DNA from 3 places in the Mycobacterium riyadhense genome. Region 2 is predicted to be linked to each of the others. Evidence: predicted binding sites of a transcription regulator. Region 2 holds the regulator's gene; each other region holds the start of a gene.
What was found. The regulator LexA, encoded in region 2, represses DNA repair genes until DNA is damaged. The targets are predictions, from matches to a motif close to CGAACANNTGTTCG.

Region 1: a site for LexA is predicted at 1,653-1,666, ahead of cofD (2-phospho-L-lactate transferase). Genes of this name have one in related genera too.
Region 3: a site for LexA is predicted at 1,627-1,640, ahead of AADZ78_RS05715 (error-prone DNA polymerase). Genes of this name have one in related genera too.

The regions. Positions count from the first base shown of each region.
Region 1 is NZ_OY970456.1:1,415,319-1,418,592, reverse strand. It holds gene AADZ78_RS06380 (phosphomannomutase/phosphoglucomutase) at 1-63, opposite strand, end outside; gene AADZ78_RS06375 (DUF3499 domain-containing protein) at 149-616, opposite strand; gene AADZ78_RS06370 (metallopeptidase family protein) at 790-1,209, shown strand; gene AADZ78_RS06365 (WhiB family transcriptional regulator) at 1,225-1,557, opposite strand; gene cofD (2-phospho-L-lactate transferase) at 1,885-2,928, shown strand; partial or broken gene AADZ78_RS28950 (sirohydrochlorin chelatase) at 2,891-3,012, shown strand; gene AADZ78_RS06355 (coenzyme F420-0:L-glutamate ligase) at 3,002-3,274, shown strand, end outside.
Region 2 is NZ_OY970456.1:2,083,919-2,087,192, forward strand. It holds gene AADZ78_RS09420 (LGFP repeat-containing protein) at 1-1,526, shown strand, start outside; gene lexA (transcriptional repressor LexA) at 1,546-2,232, opposite strand; gene AADZ78_RS09430 (LysM peptidoglycan-binding domain-containing protein) at 2,477-2,971, shown strand; gene nrdR (transcriptional regulator NrdR) at 3,129-3,274, shown strand, end outside.
Region 3 is NZ_OY970456.1:1,248,048-1,251,321, forward strand. It holds gene otsB (trehalose-phosphatase) at 1-133, opposite strand, end outside; gene AADZ78_RS05710 (wax ester/triacylglycerol synthase domain-containing protein) at 175-1,464, opposite strand; gene AADZ78_RS05715 (error-prone DNA polymerase) at 1,655-3,274, shown strand, end outside.

The DNA of each region.
Region 1 (3,274 bases), 670 kb from region 2:
GACCAACCCGCGCACGTCGTAGGCCTTGATAACACGTTGGACAGCCGCGGCGGGCCAAGACATGCGGGGGCTCCTGACGACCTGGATTGTGATTGTCTGTTGGTCGCCAGCCTAATGGCCCGCGAGCCGCCGTCGAGCGCTAGCGCACTTAATCCGAAGGATCGGGCAACACCCGCAGATGTCCGCGCCGGCGGCCAGAGCGCTCGGGCGGGGCGAGCAGGCTACCGGTTGGCGCGGTGGCATGCAGCTGCGCTTCGGTCGGAGCGGCCCCCGCTTGCGGCGCAAAGCCGTTGAGCGGCACGCCCGTCGCAGCCGCGCGGGTTCCCGAGTAGGACAGCTCCCCAGCGCCCGGGCCACCTTCCCGCACCGCGTCGGCCAGCGCGACCAGGTCGTCCTCGTCGGGATGCGTAGGCAGTGGCCCGGCATGGCGCACGAGTTCCCACCCGCGTGGTGCGGTGATACGGCCGGCATGGCCGACGCAGAGATCCCAGGAGTGCGGTTCCCGCGCGGTAGCGAGCGGACCGACCACCGCGGTGGAGTCCGAGTAGACGAACGTCAACGTTGCCACTGCGTAGTGCGGACACCCGGGCCGGCAGCAGCGACGGGGTACGTTCACGAGCGCAAGGCTATCGTGCGGAAACGTCGCCGAAGCGCCGGACACGCGCATCCGTTCTTCCCACGATGTGTAACCGTTACCATCGGTCGGTGAGCGATTCCCGAAGCTCCCCACGCAGCGGTCGCTCGGGAGGTAGATCGGCGACGCAACGAGCGCGGCGACGGGGTCGCGATCTGCGAGGTCCGTTGCTGCCGCCGACAGTGCCGGGATGGCGCAGCCGGGCCGAGCGGTTCGACATGGCGGTGCTGGAGGCTTACGAGCCCATCGAGCGGCGCTGGCACGAGCGGGTGTCGGAACTCGACGTCGCGGTCGACGAGATCCCCCGGATTGCGGCCAAGGATCCCGACAGCGTGCAGTGGCCCCCCGAGGTCATCGCCGACGGACCGATCGCGCTGGCCCGCTTGATCCCCGCCGGTGTGGATGTCCGGGGCAACGCCACGCGAGCGCGAATTGTCTTGTTCCGCAAGCCAATCGAACGACGAGCAAAGGACACCGTCGAACTCGGCGAATTGCTGCACGAAATACTGGTGGCTCAGGTGGCCATCTACTTGGACGTCGATCCTGCCGTCATCGACCCGACGATCGACGACTGACTGCCCGACGCCGCTTTAGATAATGCCGCGCTTGAGGCGGCGACGCTCGCGCTCGGAGAGACCGCCCCAGATGCCGAAGCGCTCGTCATGGGCCAGGGCGTATTCCAGGCATTCGTGACGGACCTCGCACCCCAGGCAGATCTTCTTGGCCTCGCGGGTAGATCCACCCTTTTCCGGGAAGAACGCTTCGGGATCCGTTTGCGCGCATAGCGCACGGTCCTGCCATTGGTCGCTGGGCACCGGTTCGGGCTCGGGCTCGAATGCCTCGAATGCGGTGGGTACCTCTGGAACCAAGCTCAGATGCGGTCGGGGCGTTGCCATGTTAGTGGTGTGCGGTGCGCCTCCCATTACGCCCCGAAGGTGCTCATAGGACATGCCTCCGCCTCCTCACTGATAGATAGTGAAATGGTTTCCCACTGTTTTGATGTACAGTTAACCCAATTCGAACAAGTGATCGAATCTCGGTCTGCGACACCGGAACCGGCCGGCCAACCGGGAAATGACACTGATGTGATTAGACACGGCTTCACCTGCTGGGTCAAGCATTCCGCGGCATTTCCATATCATCTCGTGATCAAATTTCGGCGATTCCGTTGTTGTTGGTCTTCGGCGTGTCTTGCGACGCCTCACACGGGCCGGTCGACCCCGCATCGCGGGCAGGTACTGTCCTGCGATGTGAAGGTCACTGTTCTGGTGGGTGGAGTCGGCGGTGCCCGCTTCCTCCTGGGAGTGCAGCAGCTGCTGGGCCTTGGCCAGTTTGCCACACCCGACGGTGCCCTCCAGGACGCGGGCCACGAGCTAACCGCCGTCGTCAACATCGGCGACGACGCCTGGATCCACGGACTGCGCGTCTGCCCGGATCTGGACACGTGCATGTACACACTGGGCGGCGGCGTCGACCCGGAGCGCGGTTGGGGCCATCGTGACGAAACATGGCACGCCAAAGAGGAACTCGCGCGCTACGGCATGCAGCCCGATTGGTTTGGACTCGGCGACCGCGATCTGGCCACCCATCTGGTGCGCACCCAGATGCTGCGGGCAGGCTATCCGCTGTCGCAAGTCACCGCGGCCTTGTGCGACCGTTGGCAACCGGGTGCACGGTTGCTGCCCGCGAGCGACGACCGGTGCGAAACCCACGTGGTGGTAACCGATCCAGTGGACGACGCCCCCCGGGCGATCCATTTCCAGGAGTGGTGGGTGCGCTACCGCGCCCAGTTACCGACCCACAGCTTCGCCTTCGTCGGGGCCGAAAAGGCCAGCGCCGCAACGGAAGCGGTGGCAGCCATCGGCGAAGCGGACATCATCATGCTGGCACCGTCGAATCCCGTGGTCAGCATCGGCGCGATCCTGGCGGTCCCCGGTATCCGCGGGGCGTTGCGGTCGGCCACCGCTCCGATCGTGGGCTACTCGCCGATCATCGGCGGAAAGCCGTTGCGCGGCATGGCTGATGCATGCCTGGCAGTCATCGGGGTGGATTCCACCGCGGAAGCGGTAGGCCGGCATTACGGCGGGCGCCGCACCACCGGGATACTGGATTTCTGGTTGGTACACGACGGCGATCACGCCGAAATCGACGACGTCATGGTGGCATCGGCACCGCTGCTGATGAACGACCCGAAGGCGACGGCGGAGATGGTCCGGGCTGGCTTGGACCTTGCGGGCGTGACCCCCGTCGGCGACGATGCAGAGCGTAGCGATGCTGAGGAGCGGCGCCAATGACCCCCGTCGGCGACGATGCAGAGCGCAGCGATGCGGTGGAGGCACCTCCCGCTTGCGGGGGAGAGCGGCGCCAATGAGCCGCGTGACCGACCACGGTACCGCGACGAGGATCGAGATGCTGCCCATCACCGGGCTTCCCGAATTCCGTCCGGGCGACGACCTGGGCGGCGCGGTCGCCGCCGCGGCGCCGTGGCTGCGTAACGGCGACGTGGTGGTCGTCACCAGCAAGGTGGTGTCCAAGTGCGAGGGCCGGCTGGTCCCGGCTCCCGAGAATGACGAGGCGCGAGACGGACTGCGCCGCAAGCTGGTCGAGCAAGAGTCGGTGCGGGTGCTGGCGCGCAAGGGG
Region 2 (3,274 bases):
GCGGCGCCGCTGGCCCGTTGGGTGCCAAGAAGGGTGACCAGTACCCGATCGGCGGGGACGGGATAGTCCAGGACTTCACCGGCGGCAAGGTCTTCTTCAGCCCGGCCACCGGAGCCAATGCCGTCGAGGGCGCAATCCTGCAGAAGTATGAGTCGCTGGGTGGGCCGGTCAGCAGTGATCTGGGGTTCCCCACCGCCAACGAGGCCGACGGCGGGATCACCCCCGCAAGCCGGATCGCGTCGTTTTCGGCGGCTGACAAGCCGGTGATCTTCTGGACGCCCGACCATGGCGCGTTTGTGGTGCGCGGAGCCATGAAGGCCGCGTGGGACAAGCTCAAAGGCCCCACGGGCAAACTGGGCGCGCCGGTCGGTGACCAAACCGTGGACGGCGATGTGATCTCGCAGAAGTTCACCGGCGGCAAGGTCTCGTACGACCGCGCGAAAAACACGTTCACCACCGACCCGGCGAACCTGGCGCCGTTGCTGTCCGGTCTGCAGGTGGCGGGTCAGAATCAGCCCAGCGTTGCGGGTCCGCCCGCGCACGGCAAGAAGTTCACCTGGCATTGGTGGTGGCTGGTGGCTGCCGTCCCGGTGGTGCTGCTGATCGTGATGGCCGTGTTGGTGGTCCTTGGATTACGCCGGCGTCGCGGCGGCCACGAGCCCGCTGTGTTCCCCCGCGAGCATGACTTTGACCATGACGTTGCTAGCTATGACGCGGGGGCGGACGGTCACTGGCCGCATGATGAGGTCGATTACGGCACCGAACGCTTCCCGCTCGACGACCAGCATCTCCCGGAACATCCGGCGCCGGATGACGAGTCGACGTTGCGGGTCAGTTGGCCGCGAGGTGCCGGTGGCGGCGTGGCCGAGGGCTATGACTACGGGGCGGTCGACGAAGAAGACCCCGACGCGGTTGACACCACGCCCACGCCCATCGTGTCGCCCAGCGATCTCGCCCAAGCGACCGTTATCGACGAGCCCGTCGTTCCGGAAACCGTGGCGGCCGACACCTTTGTGCCCGAGGCCTTCACTCCCGAATCCGTCACTCCGCAAGGCGTAGCTCCAGAAGCCTACGTTCCGGAAACCTACGTTCCGGAATCCCATGTTCCGGAGGCGGCGTTCCCGGATACCTACACTGCGAACGCCGGTGTCACGGACGAGGCCTTCTTGGACAGCGCCGTTACGGAGGCTAGGTCGGTTCCTGAGGTGCGGACCGGGCGGCATGCAGCTGCGGATTCATCGGCAGATGAAGCAGAAGTGGCCGCAGAAGCGGGATATGGGGCTACGCCAGAAGCGCCGCCGGCGCGCACGGCTCCGCGGGCGCCCAGCCAGGGTGTGCGGCCGATGATCCATCTGCCGCTAGAGCACGACCCATACCAGGCTCCGGATGGCTACCCGGTCAAGGCCAGTGCCCGTTTCGGCTTGTATTACACGCCCAGCAGTGCGCTATATCACGACACGCTCGCCGAACTCTGGTTCGCCAGCGAAGAAGTCGCACAGGCCAACGGATTCGTCAAAGCGGACTAACCTCGGCCGCTAACCGGCATTAGATCTTCCGGATCACCGTGACGACCTTGCCAAGCACGGTGGCATCATTGCCGGGGATCGGGTCGAAGGCCGGGTTGTGCGGCATCAGCCAGACTTGACCGCCGGCCCGCTTGAACGTCTTGACGGTGGCCTCGCCGTCGATCATCGCGGCAACGATGTCACCGTTGTCGGCGACGTTTTGCTGACGCACAACCACCCAGTCGCCGTCGCAAATCGCCGCCTCGACCATCGAGTCGCCGACAACCTTGAGCAGGAACAGCGTCCCCTCGCCGACCAGCTCGCGGGGCAACGGGAAGATGTCCTCGACGGCTTCCTCGGCAAGAATCGGGCCACCGGCCGCGATGCGCCCCAGCACCGGGACAAAGGTGGGTTCCGGTAGTGCGTCCGAGCCGGCGACTTCGGTGACCTGCGTTGGTGTTGCGGTGTCGTCGACGCCGCGGACGTCGACGGCCCGAGGGCGGTTCGGGTCACGGCGCAGGTAGCCCTTGCGCTCTAAGGTGCGCAACTGGTGCGCCACCGAGGATGTTGACGTCAGACCGACCGCGTCGCCGATCTCCCGGATGCTCGGCGGGTATCCGCGGCCGGTGACCGAAGCACGGATGACGTTCAAGATCGTGCGCTGCCGCTCGGTCAGCGATGAATCCGCTGGGCCCGATTCCGGTGAGGTGTCGTTGCTGTCGCTCATGCACTGAATGTAGCCGCAACCCCGCTAAGAATCAAACATGTGTTCGACTGTGTGTCGCTCGATCCCCCGTACTCGCCATTCGGGCAGGTGGTGGTCGCCGGCGCCGAACAAGACAGGGCTTGTCGGTGGTCTGGTTTAACGTCTTTCACGAGCGACACGCTTCGATCAAATGTTCGGTGTTCGAACACACGAGCGACTAGAGTGTCGAACACACGAGCGAGAAACCGTCGGCCGGAGGAACAGCATGACCATCATCCAGACAGTCCCGCCACGTACCCGTAGTGTCCGGGGGCCGATCAACGGGCCGATTCACGAGCCCCGCTGTGGCCGGGCTCGGGAGGCCCAATCGCGCAGGCCGGGTCCCTATCGGCCGGCGGGGACGCCGCTGCGCTACCACGGCACCGGGGTTGTGATATCGACGGCATCTCATCGCAGGCGTCCGGTCACGGTAGCGACGACAGTGGGGTTGGCCCTGCTTGCTGCGATGATCACCCTCTGGCTCGGCCTGGTCGCCAACTTTGGGAACCTGGCCAACGGCAACTCCCCAGGTGCGCTCACTCGGGTACCCGACACGCTCGCTGTGGTGCGTGTGTTGCCTGGGGAGTCCTTGCAAAGCGTCGCCGCGCGCGTCGCGCCCGACGCACCGGTGCGCCAGGTTGCCGACCGCATCCGCGAACTCAATGCCCTGGACTCCACGGTGCTGTCCGCGGGCCAGACCCTGATCGCGCCGGTGGGCTGACGGTTTCACCGTGTACTGCGAAAACCGTTCTACGCCAAGCTTGCTCGCTGACCGCGGGGTTGAGCGCGCGTGGCTGGCGGCTGCGTTGGCCCTGCGGGCGAGCGCACAGGTACTCTCGGAGTCGTCTGCGGTACCCGGATGCGGCAAAGGAGCGGCCATGCACTGTCCGTTCTGCCGGCATCCCGATTCCCGGGTGATTGACTCGCGGGAAACCGATGAAGGCCAGGCCATTCGGCGGCGGCGGTCGTGTCCCGAGTGTGGGCGGCGGTTCACCACCGTGGAAACCGCAATCCTGGCCGTGGT
Region 3 (3,274 bases), 840 kb from region 2:
CCGACGAAAAGACTCCGATGCCGACACCGACGTCGCGCAGTTGCGTGGCTAGCGCCGTCGCGTCCAACACGGCGTCCAACAGCACCGCGTCGTGGCGGCGCGGGTCGATGGTGACCGGCCCCAACTTGCGCACCACCCCACCTTCTCATGGTGGTCGACGCGGGGAGTGTGGGGTCAGCGCCGAACTCCCGCTGGCGGTGCAACCGTCCGCCGTTGCGTGCCCCCGGTCGCGGCACGGGATGAACGCCTGCGGCGATTCTTGGCAAACAGCAGGACGGAGTCTTGGGCATGTGCCACCAGACGCGCCATGCCCAGCTCGATCCCGGCAGCAAGCTGCTCTAGGTCGAGTGCGGCGTTGTAGTCGGCGGTGAGGCCGAACACCAGTTCGTCGCCGTAGCTCAGTACCGCCACCCCGGTGCTCAGCTGCAACGCGGTCGGCGGGATCGGCAGCAACTGGTCCATCCGCTGGCCCATGAGTCGCAACCGCTGGCGTGGCCCCGCAGTGTTGGTCGCCAGCGCCACCCCGCTGCGCTGCGGAAGTCGAGTCAGTGTCTGAAACACCTTGGCGCACAAGGCAAACGGAAGATACTCCGAGAGATTACCGAATTGGCGCTGGTCATTGCGATTCAGCCGGTTGTGGACCGTCCGCAGTTGCATGACGGGATCGCCGTGTTCGACGGGAAGATAGGGAAGCATTGTCGAGATGGTGCGCAGTGAGTCCGAGCGTGGTTGTTCGCCGCGCCGCAGCAGAACGGTACGGAAACCCTCGGTGATGGCAGCGAGCGCAACATCATTGGCGGTCACACCGAACTTGCGACTCACCGCGTCGACGGCGGCGCGGGGAATTCGCACAGTGCGGTATCGCCGCCTGGTTACGGCCGGACTCGTCGGCGATATCCATGTCAAAGGCCAGGTGACGGCTTGCGCCGCCGCCTTGAAGACGGTTGTGGGAGTGCGCCACAGAGCTTCGGTCCAGCTGGCCGTATCACCGCTTGACGGTGGAACATGTTGAGCTGCGGGGTGTTTGGCGAGGGCTTCGGTGTCGACATCGTCGCAGAGCAGGGTGAGGAGCTGGGCCGCCGAAATGCTGCTGGCCATACTGTGGTGGATCTTCATCAAGATCGCCCATCGATTGTCGTTGAGGCCCTCGATGATCCAGCACTCCCACAGCGGGCGGTCCACGTCGATCGGACGTTCCAGTGCATGAGCGATAGCCCGGAACAGTTCGGTTTCGTCGCCTGGCCGGGGGAGTGCCGCCCGTTGTATGTGTTGGGCTGGATCGAACCGCAGTGTCTGTGCATATCGTGGTACGGATTTAATCCGTTCCGCCAGAAGGCTTTCAAAATCTTCAATATCGGGGGCTGCGCCGTTGATGATGGCGACCGCGCTGATGGCCATGCTTGCGTGTCGATCCGGATCATGAGCGCCGAGGAGGCCAGCATCCAAAGTCGTCAGTTGTCCCATGACAAGTCCCCACCGTCAATTTTTTGAATGCGTACCAGTATCCGTCCCAGCCCGGGAAAACGGTACACCTGCAAAGTAAACAATGTGTTTAGTACTTGAAGATGTGTTTAACAGCGCTGTGGGGGTCGTCTGGCCGTGCTCGCGAGGGGCGCAGCGGGCAATCGAACAAAGTTTCGATAGACTGCGCGGTATGGGCTGGGGTAACGGACCGCCGAGCTGGGCGGAGATGGAGCGGCTTCTCGACGGCAAGCCGCGCCATGCCGGTGCACCGGTTGCAGCCGAGCCGGTGCCAGACGAGGGCCCATGGTCGCGCAAGCGCGGGACGTATCAGCCTCCCGAGCACGAGGGCCGGGTCCACTCGTCCGTCGCGTACGCCGAGCTGCACGCGCATTCGGCATACAGCTTTCTCGACGGGGCCAGCACGCCGGAGGAGCTGGTCGAAGAGGCCGCCCGGCTGGATCTGCGAGCGCTAGCGCTGACCGACCACAACGGCCTGTACGGGGCAGTGCGGTTCGCCGAAGCGGCCGCGGAGCTTGACGTGCGCACGGTATTCGGCGCCGAGCTGTCGCTGGAATCCGAGGCCCGCACCGAGCAGCCGGACCCACCTGGCCCGCACCTGTTGGTGCTGGCCCGGGGTCCGGAAGGCTACCGACGGTTGTCGCGGCAACTGGCCGCGGCGCATCTTGCCGGGGGTGAGAAGGGCAAGCTGCGTTACGACTTCGACGCGCTGACCGAGGCGGCCGGTGGGCACTGGCACATTCTGACGGGATGCCGGAAAGGCCATGTGCGCCAGGCGTTTTCCGAAGGAGGTCCGGGTGCGGCGCAGCGGGCGCTGGCCGATCTGGTGGACCGGTTCGGCGCCGGCCGGGTCAGCATCGAGTTGACCCATCATGGTCAACCGCTCGACGACGAACACAACGGGGCGCTGGCCGAGCTGGCGCCGCGCTTTGGTGTCGGGGTCGTCGCCACCACCGGAGCGCATTTCGCCCATCCGGCACGCCGCCGGCTGGCCATGGCGATGGGTGCCATCCGGGCCCGGCAGTCCCTGGACTCTGCCGCCGGGTGGCTGGCTCCGCTGGGCGGCTCACACCTGCGCTCGGGCGAGGAGATGGCCCGGCTGTTCGCTTGGTCACCCGAGGCGGTGACCGCCGCCGCCGAGCTCGGCGAGCAGTGCGCGTTCGGGCTGGCGCTCATAGCGCCACAGCTGCCGCCGTTCGACGTACCCGACGGGCACACCGAGGACAGTTGGCTGCGCCAGTTGGTCCTGGCGGGCGCCGGTGACCGCTACGGGCCGCCCGAGCGGGCATCGAAAGCGTACTCGCAAATCGAACATGAGCTGAAAGTCATTGCGAAACTGAGGTTTCCGGGCTATTTCCTAGTGGTGCACGACATCGCCCGATTTTGCCGCCAGAACTACATCCTGTGTCAGGGCAGGGGATCGGCGGCCAACTCCGCGGTTTGTTATGCCCTCGGCGTCACCGCCGTCGATCCGGTGGCCAACGAGCTGTTGTTCGAGCGCTTCCTCTCGCCGGCCCGCGACGGGCCACCCGACATCGACATCGACATCGAGTCGGATCAGCGGGAAAAGGTTATCCAGTACGTCTACGACAAATACGGCCGCGACTACGCCGCCCAGGTCGCCAACGTCATCACCTATCGGGGGCGCAGCGCTGTGCGCGACATGGCCCGCGCCCTGGGTTTCTCGCAGGGTCAGCAGGATGCGTGGAGCAAGCAGATCAGCCACTGGGACGGGCTCGCCGATTCTCCTGACATAGAGGACATTCCGCCACAGGTGATCGACCTGGCCACC